DNA from 3 places in the Erwinia sp. E602 genome. Region 3 is predicted to be linked to each of the others. Evidence: predicted binding sites of a transcription regulator. Region 3 holds the regulator's gene; each other region holds the start of a gene.

Region 1 (9,679 bases), 2.1 Mb from region 3:
CGCTGAGCATGCTGGCCACCGGCACCGCGCTGGCGATGGTCCTCGGCCTGCCGATTGGCCGCATGATCGGCCAGCTGCTCGGCTGGCGCATAACCTTTGCAGCGATTGGCGTAGTGGCCCTGATAACCCTGGTACTGCTGGTAAAACTGCTGCCGCGCCTGCCCAGCGAACACACCGGCTCGCTCAAAAGCGTACCGATGCTGTTCCGCCGCCCGGCGCTGGTCGCCCTCTATATTCTGATTGCCGTCACCGTCACCGCACATTATACCGCTTACAGCTATATCGAACCCTTTATGCAAAACGTCGCGGCAATCAGCGGCGGCTTCACCACCTTCCTGCTGTTAATTTTCGGCGCGGCCGGAATCGTCGGCAGCATATTGTTCAGCCTGTACGGCAATAAATATCCCGCTACCTTCCTGTCAGGCGCGATCGCCCTTATTACCGGCAGCATGTTCCTGCTCTGGCTGGCGGCCTCCAGTACCCTCTCCATCTCCCTGCTGTGCATTATCTGGGGCATGGCGATGATGATCATTGGCCTCGCCGTTCAGGTGCGCGTCCTGGCGCTGGCCCCCGACGCCACCGACGTCGCCATGTCGCTGCTCTCCGGCATCTACAACATCGGCATCGGCGGCGGCGCGCTGCTCGGCAACCAGGTCAGCCTGCATCTGAACATGGCCAGCATCGGCTACGTCGGCGGCGCCATCGGCCTCTGCTCCCTGCTCTGGTGCGCCATCAGCCTCAAACGCTACCCCCAACTCCGCATCAACGGATAAAGGGCCAGCTCGATCAAACAGCCAACGAGCCCTGAAAATCACCAGACAAAGAGAATGCCCGCCATCAGGGAGGGCAGCGGGATGAGCCCGGAGCGGGGTAACCCGCGGAGGGTCGCCCGCTGACAGGCCCGACTGTCTCGATCACACAGGCAACGCGCCCTTAATCCCCCCAGCCACCACCGCCGCCCGCCATCAGGGAGGGCAGCGGGATGAGCCCGGAGCGGGGTAACCCGCGCAGGGTCGCCCGCTGACAGGCCCGGCACTCTCGATCCCACAGGCAACGAGCCTCAGACTCGATCCCACACCCAACGAACCCAAAAAAACCCCACAAATGCAAAAGGAGCCACAAAGGCTCCATTCAGTAAAAGTGACACCGTCACTCCAGATAAAACACCGACTTCAGCTCCGCACTCACCGGACTGTTATCCGCATTCGACGGCATCAACTCCCGCATCGACCGCCACCAGCGCTGACACACCTCGGTCTGCGCCACCGCTGCCCAACGCTCTTCTGACTCAATCTCCACCACCGCAAACAACAAATCCCGCTCTGCATCCAGAAAAATACTGTAATGATGCGCCCCGTGATCCTTCAACACCTGCGCCAGCTCCGGCCAGATCGGATCGTGCCGCTGCTGATACTCCTGATGCTTATCAGCATGCACCTGCATCACAAAGGCTTTACGCAACATGCGGATGCGTCGCTTCCAGCGCCGCGCGCCAGGGTTTCACGCCAAAACGTTCGCCCAACGCCACCAGCTCTTCCGTAGTGATGCTCTGCTTCATCCCGCCCATCGACAGCACCTTCACCACCACCTCCGACGACTTCTCAGCGGTATCGATCAGGCCAAAGGTCTCATCCAGCGTCGGCCCCGCGCCAAAAATACCGTGGAACGGCCACATCACCAGCGTATGCGACTTCATATTCTCGGCCGTCTGGGTACCGATACCGTCGGTGCCCGGCACCATCCACGGCACAATACCGACGCCGTCCGGGAACACCACCAGACACTCGGTGCTGCCTTCCCACAGCAGGCGGGTAAAGCTGGCCGGATTCAGATCCACCACGTAGCTCAGCGCCATAAAGTTGGTGGCATGGCAGTGCATAATCACCCGATCGGCACCGTTGGTCACCACCTTGCGCACGCTGTGCGACTGGAAGTGCGACGCCAGCTCGGAGGTCGGCACGCCGCCGTTGCTCAGCCCCCAGTGAATGGTAAAGGCGCGGCCGTCGCTGCTGACGCGCAGCAGCACCAGACAGTCGGCCGGATCTAACTGCACGTTGCGGAAAAACTTGCCGGAACCGGTCACAAGGAACCAGCAGTCGGCCAGCTCGGGCGCGGGCTGGCTCAGCTCCAGCGTGCGCGGCTCGGGATAAAAATCGGCGGCGAACGGCTGCACTTCCTCGTCCAGCAGGCGCAGCGACACGTTACCACCGTTACGCTCATCCCAGCCCTTCAGCCACATATCGGTGGTCGCTTTCACCATGCCCTGCACAAACCAGGATTTAAGAATCTGTTGCATTTTACTTCCTTAACTTAACGTTGGCTGAGAATCTGTTGTTCATACTGACGGACGTCGCCTAACCAGCTGGCACCGGCCGGCACGTCGTGACGCAGGCACCAGGCCTCCCACACCGCCTGCCACGGCAGCGACTTCTGCTCCTCCAGCAGCGCCAGCCGCGCGGTATAGTCGCCGCCGTTTTCCAGCGCCCTGAGCTGGTCGACCGGCTCCAGCAGCGCGCGCAACAGCGCCTTCTTCGCGTTGCGGGTGCCGATTACCCATGCGGCGATGCGGTTAATTGACGCGTCGAAGAAGTCCAGCCCGATATGTACCTTATCGAACAGCTTCTGCCGCACGATCTCGCTGGCGATGGCCTGGGTCTCATCATCCAGCAGCACCACGTGATCGCTGTCCCAGCGCACCGGGCGGCTGACGTGCAGCAGCAGGCGCGGCACGTAAAGCATGGCGGTGGAGATCTTGTCGGAGATCACCTCGGTCGGGTGGAAGTGGCCGGCGTCCAGCGTCAGCGCGATCTGGCGGCTGGCGGCGTAGCCGAGGCAGAACTCGTTGGAACCGACGGTGTAACTCTCCGCGCCGATGCCGAACAGCTTGCTCTCCACCGCGTCGATATGCAGCGATTCGTCCAGCTTCTCGCTGATGATCTCATCCAGCGACTCCAGCAGCCGCTGACGCGGTGCCAGGCGATCGACGGTCAGATCCTTCATGCCGTCCGGCACCCAGATGTTCATCACCGACGGTGTGCCCAGCTGCTCGCCAAAGTACGCTGAAATTTTACGACTGGCCTTACAGTGGTCGATCCAGAACTGGCGGATCTCCGCGTTGCCGTGCGCGAGGGTAAAGCCGTCGGCGCTCAGCGCGTGGGAGAAACAGGTCGGGTTAAAGTCCAGCCCCAGCCGGTGCTGTTGCGCCCAGCTGACCCAGCCGGCAAAGTGCTCAGGCTTGATCTCGTGACGATCCACCGTCTGTTCGGTGTCCAGGTAGATGGCGTGCAGGTTAAGCCGCTTCGGCCCGGGGATCAGCTTCATTGCCTGCTCCAGATCGGCGCGCAGTTCGTCGACGCTGCGCGCGCGGCCCGGGTAGTTACCGGTGGCCTGAATGCCGCCGGTCAGTGCGCCCTGCGGGTTTTCGAAGCCGCGCACGTCGTCGCCCTGCCAGCAGTGCATCGATACCGGCAGCCGGTCGAGCTGGGTCATTGCCGCTTCCACATCCACGCCGATATCGGCGAAACGCTGTTTTGCCAGCGCGAAGGCCTGGTCAATTGCCTGGGTCATACACAAAGCTCCTTAGCTGATGGCGTCAGTGACTCAAATCGCGCCAGATGGGGGCGATACGCATCACTGCCGTGAGGTTCAAAACGAATAAGAGGAAAATGCTGGCGCAGCTGCTGGCGGAAGGCGCTGACGTCGGCGACCTGCCCCGCGGCGATCAGCTGACAGCCGATATTGCCGAGGGTCGAGGCCTCCACCGGCCCGGCCAGCACCGGGATGCCGCAGGCATCGGCGCACAGCTGGTTCAGCAGCGGGTTCTGGCAGCCGCCGCCGACGATATGCAGCTGGCTGAACCGCCCGCCGCGCAGCGTCTCCAGCTGCCGCAGCACCTGGCGGTAACAGAGCGCCAGGCTGTCAAAGATGCAGCGCGCCAGCTCGGCGGCGGTGGCGGGCACCGGCTGGCCCAGTTCGGCGCAGGCGTCCTGAATTTCGCGCACCATATTGGCCGGGTTGATAAAGCGATGGTCGTTGGGATTAACCAGCCAGCGGCAGAGCGGCTGGCGTTCGGCGTCGGCGATCAGCGGAGCGAGCTGGCTGATTTCCAGCTCGCTGCACACCCGCTGCAGCAGCCACAGCCCCATAATGTTTTTCAGCACGCGGAAGCGCCCTTCCGCGCCACCTTCGTTGGTGATATTGGCCTGCAGCGCCGCGCCGTCGGTAAACGGCTGGCGGCTTTCAAAGCCCATCAGCGACCAGGTGCCCGAGCTGAGATAAGCGGCGTCCGCATCGCTCAGCGGCGTGGCCAGCACCGCGCTGGCGGTGTCGTGGGTAGCTACTGCCACCAGCGGGATCGCGTGGCCACGCGGGCTGGTCCAGGCACCGATACGGCGGCCGGGGGCCGAAGGCGTGCCAAACCACGCCGGGTTTGCGCCGCACCAGCGCAGCAGTTCGCTGTCCCATTCGCCGCTGTGGATATTCAGCAGCTGGGTAGTGGTGGCGTTGGTGTACTCCCAGTTGAGCTCACCGCTCAGCCGGTAGTGCAGATAGTCGGGGATCAGCAGCGCATGCGCCACCTGCGGCAGGTCGGCCGCGTTATCACGGCACAGCGCGCGCAGCTGGTAGAGGGTGTTAAACGGCAGGAACTGGATGCCGGTGCGCTGATAGATGGTTTCGCTGCCCAGCTCGCGGCAGGCCTGGGCCATCAGGCCGTGGGTGCGGTCGTCGCGGTAGGCGACCGGCAGGCCAACCCGCTGGCCGTCGGCGTCCAGCAGCACGTAGTCCACCGCCCAGGTATCGATGCCGATACTCTCGGGCACGATGCCTTCGGCGTCGAGGCTGACCAGTGCGGCGACGATAAAGGCTTCCAGCGCGTCGAGATCCCAGCACTGGCGGCCGTCAACGTTGACCAGCTTATTGGTACAGCGGCTGATTTCCCGCAGGCTGACCGCGCCGCCCTGCGCGGCGTGGCTGGCCAGCATCACGCGGCCGCTGGAGGCGCCTAAATCGATAGCGACAAAATGACGAGTGCTCATAGTTACGTTCCCGATCAATCAATGTGACCAGTGTAAAAGAGCCGCGTTTTGCCACCTTCTTGCCACTGCCAGTCCGATCTGCTCACTGGCAAAACGGCAAAGATGAACGTGAACAGGCTCACACTTTTACCGCAGAGGGCCGGAAAATGCTTCTGTGACGCCCGCCTCATTTTCGCAACGCCGACGGCGGTTTCTTTAATAACTGACGGCGATCGCCGCTTCTGCTGTCGTAAATTCAAGGTGCCCGCGTCGGGCGCTGGGTAGACTCTGTGAACTGTTTGTTAAGGAGGGGCGATCATGACCGTATTGCACAGCGTTGACTTTTTTCCGGCCGGTCACTGTCCGGTGGCGATTGAACCGCGGGCCCCGCAGGGCAGCTTCCCCGAGCACTATCACGATGACTTCCATGAGATTGTGATCGTTGAACAGGGTTCGGGGATCCACGTGTTTAACGGCCAGTCGCAGCCGCTGTGCGGCGGCTGCGTCTGCTTTGTGCGCAATCACGATCGCCATCTGTATGAGCAGACCGACAACCTGTGCCTGACCAACGTGCTGTACCGCGGGCCGGAGGCGTTCCATTTCCTCTCCGGGCTGCAGCAGCTGTTGCCGGCCGAGCAGAACGGCCACTATCCGTCGCACTGGCGCATCAGCAGCAAGGTGCTGGCCCAGGCGCATCAGCTGACCGCGCAGATGGCCAGCCCGCTTGAAGAGGGTTTTGCCGCGCAGGCCACGCGTGAGATGCAGTTTATGCAGCTGCTGCTGTTGTTGCGTCAGGGAAGCAGCAGCGCGCAGGCGGACGATCATGAGGGGCGTTTGCGCGCGCTGCTGGACTGGCTGGCCGACCACTACAGCGAGGAGATCGACTGGGAGGCGCTGGCCGATCGTTTTGCGCTGTCGCTGCGTACCCTGCACCGGCAGTTGAAGCAGCAGACCGGCAGTACGCCGCAGCGTTATCTGAACCGTCTGCGCCTGCTGGAGGCGCGCCATCTGTTGCGCCACAGCGATATGCGCATTACCGATATCGCTTTTCAGTGTGGATTTGGTGACAGCAATCACTTTTCAACGCTGTTTAAGCGTGAGTTTGGCAGCGCACCGCGTACACTGCGTCAACATGACTGATGAGGTGACCCGTGACTGCTCCCCTGCGGCTGTTAAAAGCTGACTATCTGCCCTCTGAGCTGCTGCCGGTAGCGGTGGCCGAGCGCACCCCGCAGCCCTCTTTCCCTCCGCACGTCCATGAATTCAACGAGCTGGTGCTGGTCTGGCGCGGCAACGGTCTGCACGTGATGAACGATCGGCCGTGGCTGGTGACCTGCGGTGATATTTTTTATCTGCACGCCGATGACTGCCACAGTTTTGACGCAGTGCACGATCTGGTGCTGGACAATATTATCTACTGCCCGGAGCGTTTCCAGCTGGCGCTGGACTGGCAGCAGCTGTTACCGCCGCGTGACGCCGGGGCCTGGCGGTTGACGCTGCGCGGGATGGCGCTGGCGCGCGGGGTGGTGAAGCAGCTGGAGCAGGAGAGCCGCAAGACCGATCCGCTGTCGCGGCAGCTGAGCGAGGCGCTGTTTTTGCAGCTGGCGCTGATTTTGCAGCGGCACCGTTACGCGGCCGATTGTCCGTATCAGTTGCCGGAGGGGGAGCAGCTGGATTTGCTGATGGCGGCGATTCAGGGGCAGATGGCGCAGCCGTTCGATCTGGCGCGGTTTTGTCAGCATCATCAGCTGTCGGAGCGCGGGCTGAAGCAGCTGTTTCGTCAGCAGACCGGGATGACGATTGGTCATTATGTGCGGCAGCTGCAGTTGTGTCAGGCGAAGTATTTGCTGCGCGCCAGCGATTGTCTGATTGGTGAGGTGGCGGCGCGCTGTGGTTTTGATGACAGTAACTATTTTTCGGTGGTGTTTACCCGTGAGACGGGGATGACGCCGAGCGCATGGCGACAGCAGTTTTTACGCGGGGTGGTTGCGCTTTCTGTTTGATCGAGAATAAAAGCGCGTTGTCTGGTTGATCGAGACTATCGGGCCTGTCAGTGGGCGACCCTTCGCGGGTTACCCCGCTACGGGCTCATCCCACTGCCCTCCCTGATAATCTGACTCTTTGTTGTCTGCTGGTTTTTTAAGGGCTCGTTGTTTTTGGGATCGAGAGTACAAGCTCGTTGCCTGGTTGATCGAGACTGGCGGGCCTGTCAGCGGGCGACCCTCCGCGGGTTACCCCGCTGCGGGCTCATCCCACTGCCCTCCCTGATAATCTACTTCTTTGTGGTCTGCGGGTTTTATGACTGGCGGCGGTGTGCCGCCAGCCGGGGGATCAGGAGACCATGCCGAGGCCAACGATGTTGGCGGCGAGGATGATGACGAAGCAGCCGACGGTGAGGACGCGGACCGGGCTGCGGCCGACGTTGTTCCACTCTTTGAGCACCAGGCCGACGAGGCCGCCGCAGAGGACGTAGAAGCTCATGTGCAGCATCCAGCTGACGAAGTCATACTGCGCCGGGATGCGGGCGTGGCCCCAGGCGTAGAAGAAGAACTGCAGGTACCACATGGTGCCGCCAAGCAGTGAGAGCAGTACGTTGGCGATCAGGATGGATTTGGCAACCGAGAAGTCGGCTTTGACCGACAGGTTGGCTTTTGTGGCCAGGCGGATAAAGCAGAAGCCGAGGTTGATCAGTGCGCCACCGCCCATGATCACCACGTAGCTTGGCAGCGCGACGTAGAGCGGGTCGATACCGGCGGCGGCGGCGGCTTCGTGCATCGGTTTGGCGGCGTCCATGGCGAAGGACATGCCGGCGGAGAAGATGCCGCAGAGTACCGCGAGGATCAGCCCCTTCTTGAGGTTAAACTCTTCGGCGGTGATGCCCATCGCCCGCTCTTTCAGCAGCCCGGCGCGGGAGACGATCGCTACGCCAATCAGCGCCACCAGCACACCCACCAGCGTAAGGCGGCCGCCGGACGAGCTGAACAGTTCGACAAAACGCCCCTGCAGCAGCGGCGTCATCAGCGTGCCGACCACCAGCGTGATGCCGATAGCGATGCCGATGCCCATCGACATGCCGAGGTAGCGCATGGTCAGGCCATAGTTGATGTTACCGATGCCCCACATCGCGCCGAACAGAAACACCGGCAGCAGTTGCGACAGCGAGAACGAGCTGTAGTAGCCCCAGAAGTTGGGCAGCAGGATGGCGCTGACCGCCCACGGCAGGATCAGCCATGACATCACTCCACCGACCGACCACATGGTTTCCCATGACCAGTTACGTACCTTCTTGAATGGCGCATAGAAGCAGGCGGCGCTGGCCGCCCCCACCAGGTGCCACAGAATGCCAGAGATAATCGCTTCACTCATTGGTTGTTTTCCTTCGTTGTTGTTTGCCCTGTTGACGAAGGAGTCTACGGAGAAGCCCCTCCGGGCAACCTTTGGCTGGCTGCCCCGGATTGTACGGAAATGGCAAAATTCAGCGGCTTCTGCCGACCGCTGTCACAAATCCACCGAAATCACCGTTTTGCTACTGAAAAAGTCCGTTTTTAGCTAAGTCGCTCATATTCGGGATTTACTGTCGGTTTTGCCAGCCCGGTCATGGCGTTCTTGTCAATTTTGCCAGCGGGCTCTCATTGCTGGCAGTCAGCTCAAGGAAGTGCCCGCCGGAATGCGTCAGTTTCTTACCCGTGTAACAGCGCGCTGCCTGTTTATTAACAACCGTATAAACACGTTTTGACGAGGATCCAACCAATGACCCCAGTTCAGCATCAGATGTATATCGACGGCCAGTTCGTGGAAAACCGCAGCGGCCGTTGGATCGAGGTGATTAACCCGGCGACCGAAGCCGTGCTGTCGCGTATTCCTGAAGGCAGCGCCGAAGACGCGCGACGGGCGATCGATGCCGCCGCAGCCGCACAGCCGGGCTGGGAAGCGCTGCCGGCCGTGGAGCGCGGCAACTGGCTGCAGAAGCTGGCCGCCGGCATCCGCCAGCGCGCCAGCGAACTGGCGGCCACCATCGTAGCCGAAGGCGGTAAAACTCAGGAGCTGGCGGAGACCGAAGTGTTCTTCACCGCCGACTACCTTGACTATATGGCCGGCTGGGCGCGTCGTTATGAAGGTGAGATCGTGCAGAGCGATCGCGCCCGTGAAAATATTCTGGTGTTTAAGAAGGCGATTGGCGTCACCACCGGCATTCTGCCGTGGAACTTCCCGTTCTTCCTGATCGCGCGCAAGGCCGCACCGGCGCTGCTGACCGGCAACACCATCGTAATTAAGCCGAGCGAGCTGACGCCCAATAACGCGATTATTTTTGCAGAGATCGTTGACAGCATCGGCCTGCCCGCCGGGGTGTTCAACCTGGTGACCGGCTACGGCCCGGAGCTGGGCCCGGAGCTGGCGGCCAACCCGAAGGTTGGTCTGGTCAGCCTGACCGGCAGCGTGGGTGCCGGTATTGCCACCATGCAGGCGGCGGCGAAAAACGTCACTAAGGTGTCACTGGAGCTGGGCGGTAAGGCCCCGGCAATCGTCATGAACGACGCCGACCTCGATCTGGCGGTCAGGGCGATCGTCGCCTCACGGATGATCAATACCGGGCAGGTGTGCAACTGCGCCGAGCGGCTTTACGTGCAGGAAGGCGTTTATGACCAGGTGGTTGAACGTCTGAC
Region 2 (9,679 bases), 190 kb from region 3:
CGGTCGCGATATTCACGGCGTGCTGTTGCTGGATAAGCCCACCGGGCTCTCCTCCAACGATGCGCTGCAAAAAGTAAAACGCCTGTATAACGCCAACCGTGCCGGTCATACCGGCGCGCTGGATCCGCTGGCGACCGGCATGCTGCCGATCTGCCTGGGTGAGGCGACCAAGTTCTCGCAGTATCTGCTGGAGTCCGACAAGCGTTATCGGGTGATCGCCCGGCTGGGCCTGCGTACCGACACCTCGGACGCTGATGGTTCAGTGGTCAGCGAGCGGCCGGTCACCTTCAGCGCAGAGCAGCTGCAGCTGGCGCTGGAAAGCTTCCGTGGTAAAACGCAGCAGATCCCGTCGATGTATTCGGCGCTCAAGTATCAGGGGCGCAAGCTGTATGAATATGCCCGTGAAGGCATTGAAGTGCCGCGCGAATCGCGGGCGATTGAGGTGTTTGAGCTGCTGTTTATCCGCCATGAGGGCGATGAACTGGAGCTGGAAATCCACGTTTCCAAAGGCACCTACATCCGCACCATCATCGACGACCTCGGTGAGCAGCTCGGCTGTGGCGCGCACGTGACCTACCTGCGTCGTCTGCAGGTGGCGACCTATCCGATTGAGAAAATGGTGACGCTGGAGCAGCTGCAGGCGCTGACTGAAGAAGCGCACCGCAGCGAGCGTGCGCCGGCAGAGCTGCTCGACGCGCTGCTGATGCCGATGGACAGCCCGGCGTCGGAGTACCCGATCGTGCATCTGGCCGCCAGCGTTGCTGCGTACTTTAAGCAGGGGATGCCGGTACAGGCCGCCGGGGCGCCGGCCAGCGGGCTGGTACGGGTCACCGCCGGTGATGAGCATGCGTTTATCGGCATGGCGGAAATCGCCGACGACGGCCGCGTGGCTCCGCGCCGGCTGGTCGTGGAATACGCCGACTAACCTGAGCTGACTGCGCCGGGCAATCCGCCAGGCGCAGGTCTTTGTGATAACGGGGTGAGCGCGGGTCTGTGCGGCACCAGCGCTTCTGCTGCGTGAAAGTTGACGGCGGTATTTGCGCTTAAGCAATGCGCAGAGTAGAATGGCGCGGCTTTACACTGGGTAGCTGAATTAGAGATCGGCACCTGTACATTTATCTTATAATTTGGAGTTGTAACATGTCTCTAAGTGTTGAAACTAAAGCGCAGATCGTTGCTGATTTCGGTCGCGGCGCAAACGACAGTGGTTCTACCGAAGTTCAGGTTGCTCTGCTGACCGCACAGATTAACCATCTGCAGGGTCACTTCTCTGAGCACAAAAAAGACCACCACAGCCGTCGTGGCCTGCTGCGTATGGTATCCCAGCGTCGTAAGCTGCTGGACTACCTGAAGCGCAAAGACGTTGCACGTTACACCAGCCTGATCGAGCGTCTGGGTCTGCGTCGCTAAGTCTGCCTTGCTGCCCTCTCCCGTTTTCAGAGCAATCTGAACGTCACGTGATGAAACGGGCAGCCTGGTACGCGTATCGCTGGAAAGGGGCCTTTATGGCCCCTTTTTTCACGCGAGCGGCAGCAATTAAACACAAACTATTGTATTGTTGCTGAGTGTGATCTTCAGTTGCAGAGTTTCGCGCGGCTAATGAGAGGCTTCATCCTGCCGGGGATGAGGGTTGTCATTAGTCGCGAGATGCAAGCGAAGATTAAAAATCCATGGCAGGTAAAACGTCCTGCCCTGATGTTAAGGAACGCATTTTGCTGAACCCGATCGTTAAAAAATTCCAGTATGGCCAGCACACCGTCACGCTTGAAACCGGCATGATGGCTCGCCAGGCAACGGCTGCCGTTATGGTCAGCATGGACGACACCGCCGTGTTCGTGACCGTCGTCGGTCAGAAAAAATCTAAGCCAGGCCAGGATTTCTTCCCGTTAACCGTTAACTACCAGGAGCGTACCTACGCTGCCGGTCGTATTCCGGGCAGCTTCTTCCGTCGCGAAGGCCGTCCAAGCGAAGGCGAGACCCTGACCTCACGCCTGATTGACCGCCCAATCCGCCCACTGTTCCCGGAAGGCTTCGTTAACGAAGTGCAGGTGATTGCCACCGTGGTTTCCGTTAACCCACAGGTTAACCCGGATATCGTGGCGATGATCGGTGCTTCAGCGGCGCTGGCGCTGTCTGGCCTGCCGTTCAACGGTCCAATCGGTGCGGCCCGCGTTGGCTACATCAACGACCAGTACGTGCTGAACCCAACCAGCGACGAGCTGAAAGTGAGCAAGCTGGATCTGGTGGTTGCCGGTACCCAGGGCGCGGTACTGATGGTTGAATCTGAAGCGGAAATCCTCAGCGAAGAGCAGATGCTGGGCGCCGTGGTGTTCGGCCACGACCAGCAGCAGATCGTCATCGACAACATCAACGCGCTGGTCGCCGAAGCCGGCAAGCCGCATTGGGACTGGACGCCAGAAGCCGTCAACGAAGCGTTAACTGCACGTATCGCCGCGCTGGCTGAAACCCGCCTGAGCGACGCATACCGCATCACCGAAAAACAGGAGCGTTACGCTCAGGTTGGCGTGATCAAGTCTGAAACCACTGCAGCACTGCAGGCGGAAGACGAATCACTGGACGCCGGTGAAATCAGCGACATCCTGCACACGCTGGAGAAGAACGTGGTGCGTAGCCGCATTCTGCGTGGCGAACCGCGTATCGATGGCCGTGAAAAAGACATGATCCGTGGTCTGGACGTGCGTACCGGCGTACTGCCACGTACCCACGGCTCTGCGCTGTTCACCCGTGGTGAAACGCAGGCGCTGGTCACTGCCACTCTGGGTACCGCACGTGATGCGCAGAACCTGGATGAGCTGATGGGCGAGCGTACCGACAACTTCCTGTTCCACTACAACTTCCCTCCGTACTCTGTCGGTGAAACCGGCATGGTCGGCTCGCCGAAGCGTCGTGAAATTGGTCACGGTCGTCTGGCGAAACGTGGCGTGCTGGCCGTTATGCCGAAAGGCGACGCGTTCCCGTACACCGTGCGCGTGGTGTCTGAAATCACCGAATCTAACGGTTCCTCGTCAATGGCGTCCGTGTGCGGCGCATCCCTGGCGCTGATGGATGCGGGCGTGCCAATCAAGGCCGCCGTAGCCGGTATTGCGATGGGCCTGGTGAAAGACGAAGACAACTTCGTAGTCCTGTCTGATATCCTCGGTGACGAAGACCACCTGGGCGATATGGACTTTAAAGTGGCCGGTAGCCGTGAAGGTATCACCGCGCTGCAGATGGACATCAAAATCGAAGGTATCACCCGCGAAATCATGCAGGTGGCTCTGAACCAGGCTAAGGGTGCGCGTCTGCATATCCTCGGCGTGATGGAACAGGCGATCAGCGGACCGCGTGGCGATATCTCTCAGTTTGCACCACGTATCCACACCATCAAGATCAGCGTTGATAAGATCAAAGACGTGATCGGTAAAGGTGGCTCGGTGATCCGTGCGCTGACCGAAGAGACCGGCACAACCATCGAAATCGAAGATGACGGTACGGTGAAAATTGCCGCAACCGACGGTGAGAAGGCGAAATTCGCTATCCGCCGTATCGAAGAGATCACCGCAGAAATCGAAGTGGGCCGTATCTACAGCGGTAAGGTTACCCGCATCGTTGACTTCGGTGCCTTCGTGGCGATCGGTGGCGGTAAAGAAGGTCTGGTCCACATCTCTCAGATCGCTGACAAGCGCGTTGAGAAAGTGACCGACTACCTGCAGATGGGTCAGGAAGTACCGGTTAAGGTACTGGAAGTTGACCGTCAGGGCCGCGTGCGCCTGAGCATCAAAGAAGCCAGCGAGCAGGCACAGCCTGAAGCCGCAGCTTCTGAAGCACCTGCAGCAGAATAAGTACCACGACCTTTACGCGTGACCCGGATGACGGCGGGCAAAGCCCGCCGTCTTTCAGGTCACGTCGTTTCATCGCGAGGGCTGGATACCTTGTGGACGGCAGGCGGGTGACAGGATTATCCCTTATGTTTGTTTTCGGGAGTAGGTAATGAAGCCATTTTTGCGCTGGTGTTTTGTTGCGACAGCTTTAACGCTGGCAGGATGCAGCAACACCGCATGGCGTGAGAACGAAGTACTGGCCGTTCCTCTGCAGCCTACGCTGCAACAGGAAGTCATTCTTGCTCGCATGGAACAAATACTTGCCAGTCGGTCATTGACCGATGATGAACGCGCACAGCTGTTATATGAGCGCGGAGTGTTGTATGATAGTCTTGGTCTGAGGGCACTGGCGCGGAATGACTTTTCGCAAGCGCTATCCATCCGACCAGATATGCCGGAAGTATTCAATTACTTAGGCATATATTTAACGCAGGCAGGCAACTATGATGCTGCCTATGAAGCGTTCGATTCTGTACTTGAGCTTGATCCAACTTACAATTATGCGCATTTAAATCGAGGCATCGCCCTGTATTACGGCGGTAGATTTAAGCTGGCGCAAGATGATCTGCTGGCGTTTTATCAAGACGATCCCAACGATCCCTTCCGCAGCCTGTGGCTGTATCTCGCAGAACGCGAGATCGACGCAGACCAGGCCAAAGTCGCGCTAAAGCAGCGCTACGACAAAGCGGTTAAGGAGCAATGGGGATGGAATATTGTCGAGTTCTACCTGGGCGACATCAGCAATAAAACGCTGACAGAACGACTCCAGGCGGACGCAACGGATAACACCTCGCTCGCTGAACATCTCAGTGAAACCAACTTCTATTTAGGTAAGTACTACCTAAGTCTGGGGGAGAAGGACAACGCAGAAGCGTTGTTCAAGCTGACGGTCGCTAACAACGTACACAACTTCGTTGAGCACCGATATGCATTGTTGGAGCTGGCGCTACTTGGCCAGACACAAGACGATCTATCAGAATCTGACCAGCAATAGCTGACGAACTTTTTTTGCCCAATTTTCGAAAAGTCATCATCTTAACGGATGAGGGCCTTTTTGTTCGTCGAAACCACTAATTTGAGCCGGTTCACACTTTTTGATGAAAATGACTGAAAATTTTCACGACGAGTTATGTAGACTGGCCGCCGCAATCTAAGAGGCACGTGTACTACATGACTGATATCCAAACCACTTTTTCCGACCTTGGCCTGAACGCTGACATCCTTGAATCACTGAACGGCATGGGCTACGTGAAGCCATCCCCAATCCAGGCTGAGTGTATTCCTCACCTGCTGGCGGGCCGTGACGTGTTAGGCATGGCGCAGACCGGGAGCGGTAAAACCGCGGCCTTCTCTCTGCCGCTGTTACACAACATTGATCCAACCGTTAAAGCACCACAGATTCTGGTGCTGGCACCGACCCGCGAACTGGCGGTGCAGGTTGCTGAGGCAATGACCGAATTCGCTAAACACATGAAAGGCCTGAACGTGGTGGCCCTGTACGGCGGCCAGCGTTATGACGTTCAGCTGCGCGCTCTGCGCCAGGGTCCACAGGTTGTTGTGGGCACCCCGGGTCGTCTGCTGGATCACCTGAAGCGCGGTACCCTTGACCTGTCTAACCTGCGTGGCCTGGTGCTGGACGAAGCCGATGAAATGCTGCGTATGGGCTTCATCGAAGACGTTGAAACCATCATGGCGCAGATCCCGGACGGTCACCAGACCGCGCTGTTCTCTGCCACCATGCCGGAAGCGATCCGTCGCATCACCAAGCGTTTCATGAAAGATCCGCAGGAAGTGCGCATCCAGTCAAGCATGACCACCCGTCCGGACATCAGCCAGAGCTACTGGACTGCATTCGGCCGTAAAACTGACGCGCTGACCCGCTTCCTGGAAGCTGAAGACTTTGACGCTGCGATCATCTTCGTGCGTACCAAAAACGCCACGCTGGAAGTGGCCGAAGCGCTGGAGCGCAGCGGTTACAACAGCGCCGCGCTGAACGGTGACATGAACCAGGCACTGCGTGAGCAGACGCTGGAGCGTCTGAAAGACGGTCGTCTGGACATCCTGATCGCCACCGACGTTGCGGCCCGTGGCCTGGACGTTGAGCGTATCAGCCTGGTAGTAAACTACGACATTCCTATGGATGCCGAGTCTTACGTTCACCGTATCGGCCGTACCGGTCGTGCGGGCCGTGCTGGCCGTGCGCTGCTGTTCGTTGAGAACCGCGAGCGTCGTCTGCTGCGCAACATTGAACGCACCATGAAGCTGACCATTCCTGAAGTGGATCTGCCAAACGCAGAACTGCTGGGCCAGCGTCGCCTGGAGAAGTTCGCGGCTAAAGTTCAGCAGCAGCTGGAAAGCAGCGATCTGGACCAGTACCGTGCGCTGCTGGCTAAAATGCAGCCGGAAGACGAGCTGGACATCGAAACGCTGGCCGCAGCACTGCTGAAAATGGCCCAGGGCGAACGTCCACTGATCGTGGCTGCTGATGCACCACAGCGTCCGCGCCGTGAATTCCGTGAGCGTGACGATCGTCGTGATGACCGTCGTGGCGATCGTCCGGACCGTGGTCCGCGTGAAGCCCGTGCAGAAGGCGACCGTCCACGTCGCGAGCGTCGCGAAGTTGGCGATATGGAAGTTTACCGCATTGAAGTGGGCCGTGATGACGGCGTTGAAGTGCGTCACATCGTTGGCGCTATCGCTAACGAAGGCGACATCAGCAGCCGTTACATCGGTAACATCAAGCTGTTCGGTACCCACTCCACCATCGAGCTGCCGAAAGGCATGCCGGGCGAAGTTCTGCAGCACTTCACCCGCACGCGCATCCTGAACAAGCCGATGAACATGCAGCTGATCGGTGACGCGCAGCCGCGTCCTGAACGCAGCGCTGACCGTGGCGGCGAACGTCGTCCAGGCGGCCCGGGCCGTGGTTTCGGCGGCGGTGAGCGTCGTGGTCCTGCTGATGGCGCACGTGGTCCTTCTGAAGGCGGTCGTCGCTTCAGCAACGAGCGCAGCGGTGAGCGTCGCAGCGGCGGTTTCAGCCGTGACGGTGGCGCTTCCCGTGGCCCGCGTCGCGAAGAAGCCGGTGCAGCACCTGCCCGTCGTCGTGATGCATAATCACCTGTCGCAGGCGGCATAGCCGCTGATGCACAGAAAAAACCAGCCTGCGGGCTGGTTTTTTTTTGCGGCTGATACTGTGCCGGGCACCGGTTGTCTGCGAACACTGCGCCCGTTTCAGGTCGCCTCGCCTGCTGGCATCGTGCCCGGCTTACGAAGCATCTACACTCCGTAAAGACGCCAGAAGCGTCATCCGTAACAGCTCAGCACGGGCCATCAGTGATGCCGTGTACCGGCTCCCATCGCTTAATGTTCTGTATTGTATTAAGGGCCGTCTCACAGCGACCGGTACGCCTCCATCGCCAGCGCGAACGAGTGCAGCCGCGCCTGGGGATCGAAGATCTGGCCGTTAATCATAATCTCATCTGCCTGGGTTTCGCGCAGCAGCGCGGCCAGTCCGTGGCGCACCTTCTCTTTACCGCCGACCACCGACATGCTCAGCGCCTGCTGCACGCCGTACTGCTCACCGGCGCTCCACAGCTGATGCAGGTTGGTTACCGGTGCCGGCAGCGGCCCCGGCTGCCCGCGGCGCAGGTTGATAAACTGCTGCTGCATCGAAGTGAACAGGAAGTTCGCGTCGTTATCGCTGTCGGCGGCCACCACGTTGATGCACACCATGGCGTAAGGCTTCTCCAGCCGCGCGGACGGCGTAAAGTTCTCGCGGTACAGGTGCAGCGCCTGCAGCAGCAGCTCTGGCGCAAAGTGTGAGGCAAAGGCGAATGGCAGGCCGAGCTTTGCCGCCAGCTGCGCGCTGTACAGGCTGGAACCGAGCAGCCACACCGGAATCTTCAGCCCGAGGCCGGGCACCGGCTGCACCGTCGGGGCATCGCCCTGTGCGGCGTCAAACCAGCTCACCATCCGTGACACGTCTTCCGCGAAGGTATCGCCCTGGCCGTTAATATGGCGGCGCAGCGCCATCATGGTGCGCTGGTCGGAGCCGGGCGCGCGGCCGAGACCCAGATCGATCCGCCCCGGATAGAGTGACTCCAGCGTGCCGAACTGTTCGGCAATCACCAGCGGCGCGTGGTTGGGCAGCATGATGCCGCCGGACCCGAGGCGCAGCGTGCGGGTATTGGCCGCCAGATAGCCGATCAGTACCGAAGTGGCGGCGCTGGCGATGCCGGTCATATTGTGGTGCTCCGCCAGCCAGTAGCGGTGGAAGCCGAGCTTCTCCGCCTGCTGAGCCAGCGCCAGCGAGGTATGAAAGGCGTCACGCGCGGTGGCGCCCTGTGGGATCGGGGCGAGGTCGAGCAGGGACAGCGGAACGGGGTTGATCTCAGACATAGTGGCTCACTCAGTTAATGTCCTGTAGGCAAAACACGAAAACCTCAAGGCTACGCGATCCTGTTGCGCGGCGATTGTCCGTTTCGAGCACTGTTAAAAGACAAACACCGGCGCGGCAAAGTGGTTTAACGTCAATAAACGCATCACTGCTGCATTTATAGTAAGCGCCTCCGGATTTGTCGATTGCGAAGGATACTGCAATGTTCTGCCTCTCCCGTTCCCGCCTGCCCGTTGTCTCAGGGGCCCGTTAGTGAAAAAAAACGTCTTTATTACCCTGCTGGTTATGGTGCTGGCGGTGGCGCTGACCGTGCTGTTCCGCGCCCACAGCCGCGACCTGCTGCTGCAGGGGGAGGTCGATGCCCGCGAGGTGATTGTCTCCTCTAAGGCGCGGGGGCGGGTGGTGGCGAAACTGGTGCGCAGAGGCGATGACGTGCGCGCCGGGCAGCCGCTGCTCCGGCTGGACGCGCCGGAGCTGATTGCCCAGCTAAAATCCAGTGAGGCCGCCCGCGATCGGGCGCAGGCGGTTCTCGACCAGTCGCTGAACGGCACCCGTGAAGAGACCATCCGCAACCTGCAGGCGCTGCTGGACCAGGCGCGGACCGGGCTGGTCAATGCGCAGGCCGCCTGGCGGCGTGACGTGGCGGTGGCGGCGAAGGGCTTTATCTCAGCGCAGGAGCTGGATAACGCCCGCCAGGCGCGCGACAGCGCGCAGCAGCAGGTGCAGGCGGCTCTGGCGAACCTCGACCAGGGGCTGCATGGCGATCGTACTGAGCAGCGGCAGGCCTTTTCCGCCCAGCTGCGCCAGGCGGAGCAGGACCTGCTGCAGATCAAGGCACAGACGGACGAGCTGCTGGTGCGGGCACCGGTGGCGGGGGAGGTCGGCCCAATCCCGGCGGAGCAGGGTGAACTGATGAACGCCGGCAGCCCGCTGGTGACGCTGGTGGAACTGCCGTCGGCGTGGTTTGTCTTCGACCTGCGTGAGGATATCCTGGCGAACGTGCACAAAGGCGATAAGGTGCAGCTGCGGGTGCCGGCCCTGAATAACCGCATGATTGCCGCCGAAGTGCGTTACATCGCCCCGCTGGGCGACTACGCCACCAAACGCGCCACCCGCGCCACCGGCGACTTCGATCTGAAAACCTTCGAGGTGCGCCTCTATCCCGACCGGCCGGTTGCCGACCTGCGTCAGGGGATGAGTGCCTTATGGCTGTGGCAAAAGTAGTTCCGGCGTTGCTGAGTTTTCTGCACGCCTTCCGCCATGAGGTGTTCAACGGCTGGCGCAAGCCGGTGGTGCACTGGCTCGGCTGGTGCTTTCCGCTGCTGCTGTTTGCGCTGATCGCCAGCGACTTCTCTGAAGGCACCCTGCTGAACCTGCCGGTGGTGGCGGTCGACCAGGATCA
Region 3 (9,679 bases):
TGCGGCAGAATTTTCAACGCCTGCTCGCCCAGCTGGGCTCGGACATTCTCTGCGGCGATCTGGCAGGCGTCGCGGTGGTTAACGCCGGTGACGTAGCCGCGCGTCCAGTTCAGCTGGTAGCTGCCGCCAGAGGCCCGGGTCAGGCCCTCCAGCATCTGCTCCATCATCTTAGGGATCTCTTCGCGCGCCTCGCGGCTGAGCGTGCGCAGCGTACCCCTGAGGTGCGCGCTGTCCGGGATCACGTTGTAGCCACCGTCGGCAAGAAAGCTGGCCACGGTCAGCACCGCGCGGTCGTTCGGGTTCAGCCGCCGCGACACCACCTGCTGCAGCGCGTGCACCACCCCCGCCCCCATCACGATCGGATCGCAGCTTTTATCCGGCATCGCCGCGTGCGCGCCGGTGCCCTGCAGGATCAGATCAAAGTTGTCGCTGGCGGCGCTGAACACCCCTTCGGTAAAACCGACGGTGCCGGTGGGAAAACCGGGCATCACGTGCAGGCCGAAGATCGTCTGTACGTCCCGCATCGCCCCCAGTTCCACCAGCTCCTGCGCTCCGCCGGGCGGTACCTCCTCGGCATGCTGGAAAACGAAGCGCACGCGTCCGGCAATCTGCGAGCGCAGCTGGCACAGCACTTTGGCCGCGCCCAACAGCATCGCGGTGTGCGCGTCGTGTCCGCAGGCGTGCATCACCCCCGGATGGCGTGAGGTAAACGGCTCATCGTTCAGCTCATGGATCGGCAGGGCGTCCATATCCGCGCGCAGCGCAATACACGGGCCGCTGCGCGCGCCGGTCAGCTCCGCCAGCACGCTGTTCGGCGTCAACCGCGTCAGGGCCAATGGCCCCATCTTCGCCAGCTCCGCGGCCACGTAGTCGGCCGTCTCCTGCTCGTAAAAGGAGAGATGGGGGTTAGCATGAATATGCCGCCGCCAGGCGACCACCTGCGGTGTGATATCCTCAATCAGTGAAGCAACTGCAGCGTTCATAGTGACTCCTGATGTTGCGGTGAGATAAGCGGCCGCCGGCTGCCGGGCAGCAGCGCCAGCCCGGCAATCACGATCGCGACCATCATAAACAGGAAGCTGGTGAAGTAGTCCCCTCCGCTGGCCGCGACCAGATACCCGATGACGATCGGGCCAATAAACCCACCGGCCACACCGCAGGCGTTAAGAAAGCCCACCGTGGTGCCCATAATGCGCGGTTCGAAACGTTTCAACGGCAGCGTAAAGGTAAAGACAAAGGTGCAGAAGGTGGCACCATTGGTGATCATCAGAATGACAATCGTCGCCAGCAGCGAGGTGGAAAAATAGATGCCGAGCAGGCCACAGGCCGCAACCAGCGCGGTGCAAAGGATCACCAGCGGCTCGCGACCGGAGCCATAGCGCCCCACCAGCCAGCCGCCGATAATCGACGACGCCCAGGCACCAATACCGCCGATAGAGATGATCTCACCGGTAACGGCCATCGACAGGCCATGCTCTTTGACCAGAAAACTGGGTAGCCAGGCCATCAGGCTGTAGGCGGGAAGATTGACGCAGACGTTAGCGATAATCAGCTGCCAGATGAGCGGATGACGGAACATCAGCCGCCAGCTACCCTGCGACGGGGCGGCCACCTCCTGTTGCTGCTGTCCGTGTTTTGGCAGTAGCACCAGCATCAGCAGCGCCACCAGCAGAAAAAGCGCGGCAAACACCATATACATCTGCTGCCAGCGCATCACCCGCAGCGCCCAGATTGCCAGCAGCGGCCCGATTACCATCGCCATTCCTGAGGAGGAGAGCAGTAGCGACTGTACAAAGGTACGATGCTGCAGATCGAAGGTCATGGTCACCGTTTTCGCGCTGGCGCTGGGATAACCGGAGTGACCGATGCCGGCCAGCATGCGAAACAGGATCAGCCAGCCAAGGCCCAGCCCCCACCAGCCAAACAGCAGGGCACATACGCCCACCAGCGCCAGCGACATCACCAGCATCGCCCGGTAGCCCAGCCGGTCGTTTAACCAGCCGGCGGGGATCTGAAACAGGGTGTAGGAGAAAAAAAATAAGCCCGGGATCAGGCCGACCTGCTGCGGGGTGAAGTTAAACTCTGCGCGTATCGGCAGAAGCGCAAAGCCCATCACGGTTTTATCGATATAAATCAGGGTATAGCCGGCAAATAACATCAGGATCATTCCCAGGCGTGCGCGTCTATCCATTGCTGTTTCTCCTAATTAACTGAAAAGGAATCAATCAATTACGTCCGTCAGTCTCTGTCCCGCGCTGTGAGCAACATCACAACGAAACAAGCACAATGATTTAACATGTCCACAACACCATCAGGGATTTACATCAGTCAGGTAAGATGAAATTTTCGTTGCCCTGATACGTTTCTGGCATCAGTGAAGGAGAACGGGATGCGCTATCTACCTAAAATGCAGCAGCTGCGGGTGTTTGAAGAAGTCGTGCGTCAGGGCAGTATCCGCTCGGCGGCCCGCACGCTGGCACAGTCACAGCCGGCCATCAGCCGGGCGCTGAAGGAACTGGAAAATACGCTGCAAACGGCGCTGTTTCTGCGCGGCCCTGGCGGGATCACCCTGACGCCCAGCGGCCAGCTGTTCGCGGTACGCAACCGCTTTATCCTGCAGGAGCTGCAGCGGGCGGGGGATGAAATCTACTCCGCCCAGCATCCTCAGCAGGGGCAGGTGGCGGTGGGAGTTTGCAGCCTGGTGGGCTCAACGATGCTGGCGGAGGTGGTCGAAAAATTTCGCCTGCGCCACCCGCAGGCCCGGCTAAGCGTCAAAGAGGGCCTGATGCGCAGCCTGCTGCCGCTGCTGAACAGCGGCGAGATCGACTTTGCCGCCGGGCCGGTTCCCGCCGATCTTAAGCAGGAGCGGCTGGTGATCACCCCGCTCTTTCAGGTGCCGCTGTGCGTGGTCGCCAGCAAAAATCATCCGGCGCGGCGGGCGCGGGCGTTAACCCAGCTGAGCGAGCAAAAATGGCTGCTGGCAGAAGATGAGAGCGCCACGCTGTCATCGTTAAATGATGAGCTGAAACGCTTTTTTCAGGCGCTGCCGCAGCCGGCATTGCGCACCAGTTCGTTACTGTCCGCCATCGAACTGGTCGAGCGTGCGGGATACCTGATGCTGTTACCGGAACCGGTGGTGAGCCGCTGGTCGCACAGCCTGGTGCAGCTGCCGATCGGCACGCTGCCCGCGCTGCGGTATGGCGCGGTCTGCTCCAGCCACTCGCCGCTGACCGCCAGCGCGCAGCAGCTGTTGAAAATACTTGAGAAAGCCAGCGGGCGTGACGCGTGGCGCTGTTCTACCGGCAAAAACAGCACGCCCTCCCTTTTCCCGCTATGCTGAAGCGATACAACACAAGACAGTTATGTAAAGCTGTGCTACAAACAAAGCTGTAATATTTACTGTCACCATCATGCACGGTAAAAACGGGCCCCCTACGCGAGCCATGCTCTGAACAGAGACCCGTATCATTTTCCCTCAGGGAAACGCTTGACTATTTCAACGCCTGGCAGGGAGAGCAGCCCCTGTTTTTGGGCTCGATGACAAAACAGAGGATAACAGCGAATGGTTCTCGGCAAACCGCAAACAGACCCGACTCTCGAATGGTTCCTGTCACATTGCCATATTCACAAATATCCATCCAAAAGCACGCTGATCCATCAGGGTGAAAAGGCAGAAACCCTCTACTACATCGTCAAAGGCGCGGTAGCGGTGCTGATCAAGGATGAAGAAGGCAAAGAGATGATCCTCTCCTACCTGAACCAGGGCGACTTTATTGGCGAACTGGGCCTGTTTGAAGAGGGGCAGGAGCGCAGCGCCTGGGTGCGCGCGAAAGCGGCCTGTGAAGTGGCTGAAATTTCCTACAAAAAATTCCGTCAGCTGATTCAGGTTAACCCGGATATTCTGATGCGTCTCTCCTCGCAGATGGCGCGTCGTCTGCAGGTGACGTCTGAAAAGGTCGGCAACCTCGCCTTCCTCGACGTCACCGGCCGTATTGCCCAGACCCTGCTCAATCTGGCCAAACAGCCCGATGCCATGACCCACCCGGATGGCATGCAGATCAAAATCACCCGTCAGGAGATCGGCCAGATCGTCGGCTGTTCCCGTGAAACCGTGGGCCGTATCCTGAAAATGCTGGAAGATCAGAATCTGATCTCCGCACACGGCAAAACCATTGTCGTTTACGGCACCCGTTAACCGATCTTAATCCTGCGGCGCGACAGGCTTCTGTCGCGCCTTTTTTATGGGTACGGTGCATGTGGCGTAGACTCATCTATCACCCTGAGGTCAACTACGCCCTGCGGCAAACGCTGGTGCTCTGTTTGCCGGTGGCGACTGGCTGGCTGTTCGGAGCCCTGCAACAGGGTCTGCTGTTCTCTTTAGTCCCCGCCTGCTGCAACAACGCCGGCCTTGATACCCTGCATAAACGCTTCTTTAAACGCCTGATCGTCGGCGGCTCGCTGTTTGCCGGCTGCAGTTTTCTGATCCAGTATGCCGGGGCACAGGGCGTGCCGCTGCCGCTGATCCTGCTGCTGATGACGATGGTGCTTGGCGTGCTGGGTGAAATCAGCCCGCTGCACGGCCGCCTGCTGCCCGCGTCGCTGATCGCCGCCATCTTTACCTTAAGCCTGGCAGGCCGGGTGCCTGTCTGGCAGCCGCCGCTGCTGTTTATCTGCGGCACCCTGTGGTACGGACTGTTTAACGGCTTCTGGTTCTGGCTGTGGAAAGAGCAGCCGCTGCGGGAAACCCTGAGCCTGCTTTACCGTGAACTGGCGGGTTACTGCGAAGCCAAATATACCCTGCTGACCCGCCTGACCGACCCCGATACCGCGCTGCCGCCGCTGCTGATTCGTCAGCAGAAGGCGGTCGACCTGATTAATACCTGCTATCAGCAGATGCATATGCTCTCCGCCGGCCGCGATCAGCACTACCGGCGGCTGACGCGCGCCTTTCAGGTGGCGCTGGATCTGCAGGAGCATATCGCCGTCAGCCTGCATCAGCCGCAGGAGGTGCAAAAGCTGGTCGAACAGAGCCATGCAGAGGCGGTGATCCGCTGGAACGCCCGGATTATTGCCGCGCGGCTGCGCACGCTGGCGGATGATATCCTCTACCATCGTTTGTCGGCGCGCTTTGGCATGGAAAAACAGCTACAGGCGCTGGAGAAGATCGCCCGCCAGCATCCTGACAATCCGGTCGGCAACTTCTGTTATTACCACTTCAGCCGTATCGCCCGCCTGCTGCGCACCCAGCAGCCGCTCTACCGCCGCGACCTGATGGCCGACCGCCAGCGCCGCCTGCCGCTGATCCCGGCGCTGAAAAGCTACCTGTCGCTGAAGTCCACCGCGCTGCGCACCGCCGCCCGTTATGCGGTGATGCTGACCTTTGCCAGTACGCTGGCGCTGTTCTTTAACCTGCCCAAACCTTACTGGGTGCTGATGACGGTGATGTTCGTTAGCCTCAACGGTTACAGCGCTACCCGGGTACGCATTCAACACCGTGCGCTGGGCACGCTGGCCGGGCTGGCGGTGGCGGCACTCACCCTGCGCCTGCACGCGCCGGAGTCGGTGGTGCTGCTGCTGATGCTGGCGATTACGCTGGTGAGCTACCTGATTATCCGCCCGTTCTACGGCTGGGCCACGGTCGGCTTTACGGTGACCACGGTATGGACGCTGCAACTGCTGTCGCTGAACGGTGCCGATTTTCTGCTGCCGCGGCTGATGGATACGCTGATGGGCTGCCTGATCGCCTTTGGCGGCATGATCTGGCTGTGGCCACAGTGGCAGAACGGCCTGCTGCGGCAGAACGCGCACGACGCGCTGGAGGCGGACCAGGAGGCTTTGCGGCTGTTACTGGGCGACGAGCAGGATGCCGGCAAGCTGGCGTATCAGCGCATGCGCGTCAACCAGGCGCACAACGCGCTGTTTAACTCGCTGAACCAGGCGATGCAGGAGCCGGGCTTTAACTCACGCTATCTCTCCGACATGAAGCTGTGGGTGACCCACAGCCAGTTTATCGTCGAACATATCAACGCCATTACCATCCTGGCGCGCGAACATACCATGCTGACCCGATCGCTTGCGGAGCGCTATCTGCAGTCCTGTGAGATTGCCCTGCAGCGCTGTCAGCAGCGGCTGGAGTATGACGGACCGGGATCGGAGAGCAACGTGCTGGAAGCGCCTGAGGCGCTCCACGGCGGGCCAACCACCGTGGTCGAACGCCACGTTAAGCGCATCCTCAGCCACCTCAGCATAATGCACACTATCTCGTCGCTGACATGGAGCCAGCGCCCGCACCACGGCGGCTGGCTGCGCCGCCGTCTGGGCAAAAAAAACTGAGGGCGGGATCGCTCCCGCCCTCAGCATCACCGTTACCCACCGGCATCCGTCGCTGTCGCCGCTGCCGTTGGCGCCATGCTAAGTGCCCGCCCGCCAGCACGCCACACGATCGTTCAGCCAGTCAGCCAGTCAGCCAGTCAGCCAGTCAGCCAGTCAGCCAGTCAGCCAGTCAGCCAGTCAGCGTGTAAAGTCGGTGAGGCTTACGCCAGCACCTTTTCCACCGCCGCCGCGAAGCGTGCCATACCTTCGGCAATGTCGGCAGGCTCAATCACCAGCGACGGAGCAAAGCGGATCACGTCAGTCCCTGCAACCAGCACCATTACCCCTTCCGCCGCCGAGGCGGTAAGGATGTCACGCGCTTTGCCGGCGTGCTGTGGCTTCAGCGCCGCGCCGATTAACAGGCCCTTGCCGCGGATCTCGCTGAACAGGTCCAGGCGGGCATCCAGCGCCTGCAGCGCCTCGACAAACAGCTGACGGCGCTCGGCCACGCCGTCCAGCACCTCAGGGGTATTGATGATATCCAGCGCCGCTTCGGCGACCGCACAGGCCAGCGGGTTGCCGCCGTAGGTCGTGCCGTGCACGCCCGGAGCCATCACCGAGGCGATCTCATTGGTGGTCAGCATCGCGCTGACCGGGAAGCCGCCGCCCAGCGCTTTCGCGGTGGTGATAATGTCCGGCTGCACGCCGTAGTGCTCATAAGCGAACAGCTTGCCGCTGCGGCCCATACCGCTCTGCACCTCGTCCAGCACCAGCAGCGCGTTGTGCTGGTCACAGAGCTGGCGCAGGCCCTGCATAAATTCCGGCGTAGCCGGCGTGACCCCGCCCTCGCCCTGAATCGGCTCGACCACAATGGCGCAGGTGTGATCGTCGATCACCGCCTTCACCGCGGCCAGATCGTTAAACGGCACGTGAATAATGTCGGCCGGTTTCGGGCCAAAGCCGTCGGAATACTTCGGCTGGCCGCCAACCGACACGGTAAACAGCGTGCGGCCGTGGAAGGCGTTGTGGAAGGCAATAATCTTGCTTTTAAACGGACTGTGACGCTGGCTGGCGTAGTAGCGCGCCAGCTTAAAGGCGGCTTCGTTTGCTTCCGCACCGGAGTTAGCAAAAAATACGCGGTCGGCGAAGGTGGCGGCAATCAGCTTTGAAGCCAGGCGCAGCGCAGGTTCGTTGGTAAATACGTTGCTGGTGTGCCACAGGGTCTCGCCCTGCGTTTTCAGCGCCTCAACCAGCGCCGGATGGCAGTGCCCCAGCGCCGTTACCGCGATCCCACCGGAAAAATCCACGTACTCTTTTCCCTGCTGATCCCAGACGCGGCTGCCTTTTCCTTTCACCGGCACAAACTGTGCAGGTGCATAAACAGGCAAAATCACCTCATCAAAGGTCGCCCGCGTAACCGCCATTTTTTCAGCCGCCATTCCCTACCTCACCCGTTGAACGTTAAATTAACATGAAAATATAGTCATAAAATATGCATAAAAAATCACACAAAGGCAACCGTTAATCAGGTTCTGAGAAAATTTTCCAGCAGCTGATGGCCCTGCTCGCTGAGAATACTTTCCGGGTGAAACTGCACCCCCTGCAGCGGCAGCGTGCGGTGGCGAAAACCCATGATCTCATCGGGCTGACCGTCGCGCAGCGTCCAGGCCGTCAGTTCAAACTCAGCGGGCAGCGTACCGTTTTCCACGATCAGCGAATGGTAACGGGTAACGTTAAGCGGATGATTCAGCCCGGCAAACACGCCGCCGTCATTATGTTCGATGGCCGACGTCTTGCCGTGCATCACCTGGCGCGCGCGCACCACCCGTGCGCCAAACGCCTGGGCAATCGCCTGATGCCCGAGGCAGACGCCGAGGATCGGCAGCCGGCCGGCAAAGTGGCGGATCGCCTCCAGCGAAATACCGGCTTCGTTCGGGGTACAGGGGCCGGGGGAGATCACCAGCTGACGCGGTGCCAGCTGGCTGATTTCATCCAGAGTGATCGCATCGTTGCGGCGCACGCAGACCTCCGCGCCCAGCTCGCAGAAATACTGGTAAAGGTTCCAGGTAAAGGAGTCGTAGTTATCAATAAGCAGCAGCATGAAAAATCCTGATCGACGGGTTGCCGCTTATTCTACGGATTTTAGGCCGGGCTGCAGATCTGTTTCCACCGAGGCGGGCAGAACAGTGAGGCCGGTGCAGCAGGCGTGGCCTGCCACACGGGCCGCGCGGGGAGCGTTACGGCAGGACTTTGGCGGAGAGGATCACCACCGGCGTCACCGGTACATTCTGGTACGGGCCGACGTTCTGAGTCGGAACCTGCGCAATCTTGTCAGCAACGTCCATCCCTTTCACCACCTTGCCGAACACCGCGTAACCAAAATCGCGCTGGCCGTGGTCAAGGAAGGCGTTATCCGCCACGTTAATGAAGAACTGGCTGGTGGCGCTGTCCTTCTCTGCGGTGCGCGCCATGGAAATGGTGCCGCGCTTGTTCAGCAGGCCGTTATCCGCTTCATTCTTGATCGGCGCGTTGGTCGACTTCTGCTGCAGATCCGTGGTAAAGCCACCGCCCTGCAGCATAAAGCCCGGGATCACGCGGTGGAAAGTGGTGTTGTTATAAAATCCACTGTTCACATAATCGACAAAGTTTTTTGCTGAAATCGGGGCTTTCTGGTTGTTCAGCTCCAGCTCAATGTTGCCGGCTGAGGTGGTCAGCAGCACGTGCGCATCCCCTTTTGCGGCCAGCGCAGAAGCAGAGAGGGTAGAGAGCGCGAGAACGGCCGCCATGGCGGTCAAAGTACGTTTCAACATGAAAGATTCCTTACGGGGGGCGATAAGCCATAAAAGCACAGCTGATTGTAAAGAGGCACCCGGTGCCGCGCCAGTGTTTTACCTTTATTTACTCAGCCGGGCCGCCGGCGCAAACGTTATCGCATTGCACCAAACGGTGATCCTGATCACATTATGAATGAAATATGAAAATTAATGTTTCAGTAAAGATTTATGCAGATCACGAATATCGTTAAACTTCCCCGGCAACTCCCCGGGCGCCCTGCCCGTTGACTTCCTTCTAACAGGTTTCCACTATGACTAATCGCGATCGAATTGGGCTTACCTGGATCAGCTTTTTCTCCTACGCGTTGACGGGTGCTGTGGTCATCGTCACCGGCATGGTACTGGAGAATATTGCTGCCTGGTTCCATCTGCCGGTAGCGCAGATGAGCAACACCTTTACTTTCCTGAACGCCGGTATCCTGCTTGCCGTGTTCCTGAACGCCTGGCTGATGGAGATCGTACCGCTGAAGCGCCAGCTGATGTTTGGCTTCGTGCTGATGATCCTGGCGATCGCCGGCCTGATGACCACCCAC

The links. Region 3 encodes CRP, which controls carbon source genes, mostly activating them, when cyclic AMP is high. Its sites were predicted from a motif close to ATGTGANNNNNNTCACAT; they were not measured.
Region 1: a site for CRP is predicted at 5,143-5,160, ahead of rhaB (rhamnulokinase). Genes of this name have one in related genera too.
Region 2: a site for CRP is predicted at 4,955-4,972, ahead of yrbN (protein YrbN). Genes of this name have one in related genera too.

The regions. Positions count from the first base shown of each region.
Region 1 covers NZ_CP046582.1:2,403,010-2,412,688, forward strand. Annotated here, with positions in the region: gene GKQ23_RS12365 (sugar transporter) at 1-773, shown strand, start outside; gene rhaM (L-rhamnose mutarotase) at 1,150-1,464, opposite strand; gene rhaD (rhamnulose-1-phosphate aldolase) at 1,454-2,296, opposite strand; gene GKQ23_RS12380 (L-rhamnose isomerase) at 2,311-3,567, opposite strand; gene rhaB (rhamnulokinase) at 3,564-5,036, opposite strand; gene rhaS (HTH-type transcriptional activator RhaS) at 5,334-6,155, shown strand; gene rhaR (HTH-type transcriptional activator RhaR) at 6,167-7,018, shown strand; gene rhaT (L-rhamnose/proton symporter RhaT) at 7,347-8,381, opposite strand; gene aldA (aldehyde dehydrogenase) at 8,766-9,679, shown strand, end outside.
Region 2 covers NZ_CP046582.1:535,321-544,999, forward strand. Annotated here, with positions in the region: gene truB (tRNA pseudouridine(55) synthase TruB) at 1-925, shown strand, start outside; gene rpsO (30S ribosomal protein S15) at 1,141-1,410, shown strand; gene pnp (polyribonucleotide nucleotidyltransferase) at 1,713-3,842, shown strand; gene nlpI (lipoprotein NlpI) at 3,991-4,875, shown strand; gene yrbN (protein YrbN) at 4,985-5,035, shown strand; gene GKQ23_RS03910 (DEAD/DEAH family ATP-dependent RNA helicase) at 5,052-6,995, shown strand; gene GKQ23_RS03915 (luciferase-like monooxygenase) at 7,272-8,279, opposite strand; gene GKQ23_RS03920 (HlyD family secretion protein) at 8,530-9,501, shown strand; gene GKQ23_RS03925 (ABC transporter permease) at 9,483-9,679, shown strand, end outside.
Region 3 covers NZ_CP046582.1:348,296-357,974, reverse strand. Annotated here, with positions in the region: gene GKQ23_RS02955 (amidohydrolase) at 1-983, opposite strand, end outside; gene GKQ23_RS02950 (MFS transporter) at 980-2,191, opposite strand; gene GKQ23_RS02945 (LysR substrate-binding domain-containing protein) at 2,390-3,340, shown strand; gene crp (cAMP-activated global transcriptional regulator CRP) at 3,563-4,195, shown strand; gene GKQ23_RS02935 (YccS/YhfK family putative transporter) at 4,255-6,333, shown strand; gene GKQ23_RS02930 (aspartate aminotransferase family protein) at 6,534-7,751, opposite strand; gene GKQ23_RS02925 (aminodeoxychorismate synthase component II) at 7,838-8,413, opposite strand; gene ppiA (peptidylprolyl isomerase A) at 8,550-9,122, opposite strand; gene tsgA (MFS transporter TsgA) at 9,398-9,679, shown strand, end outside.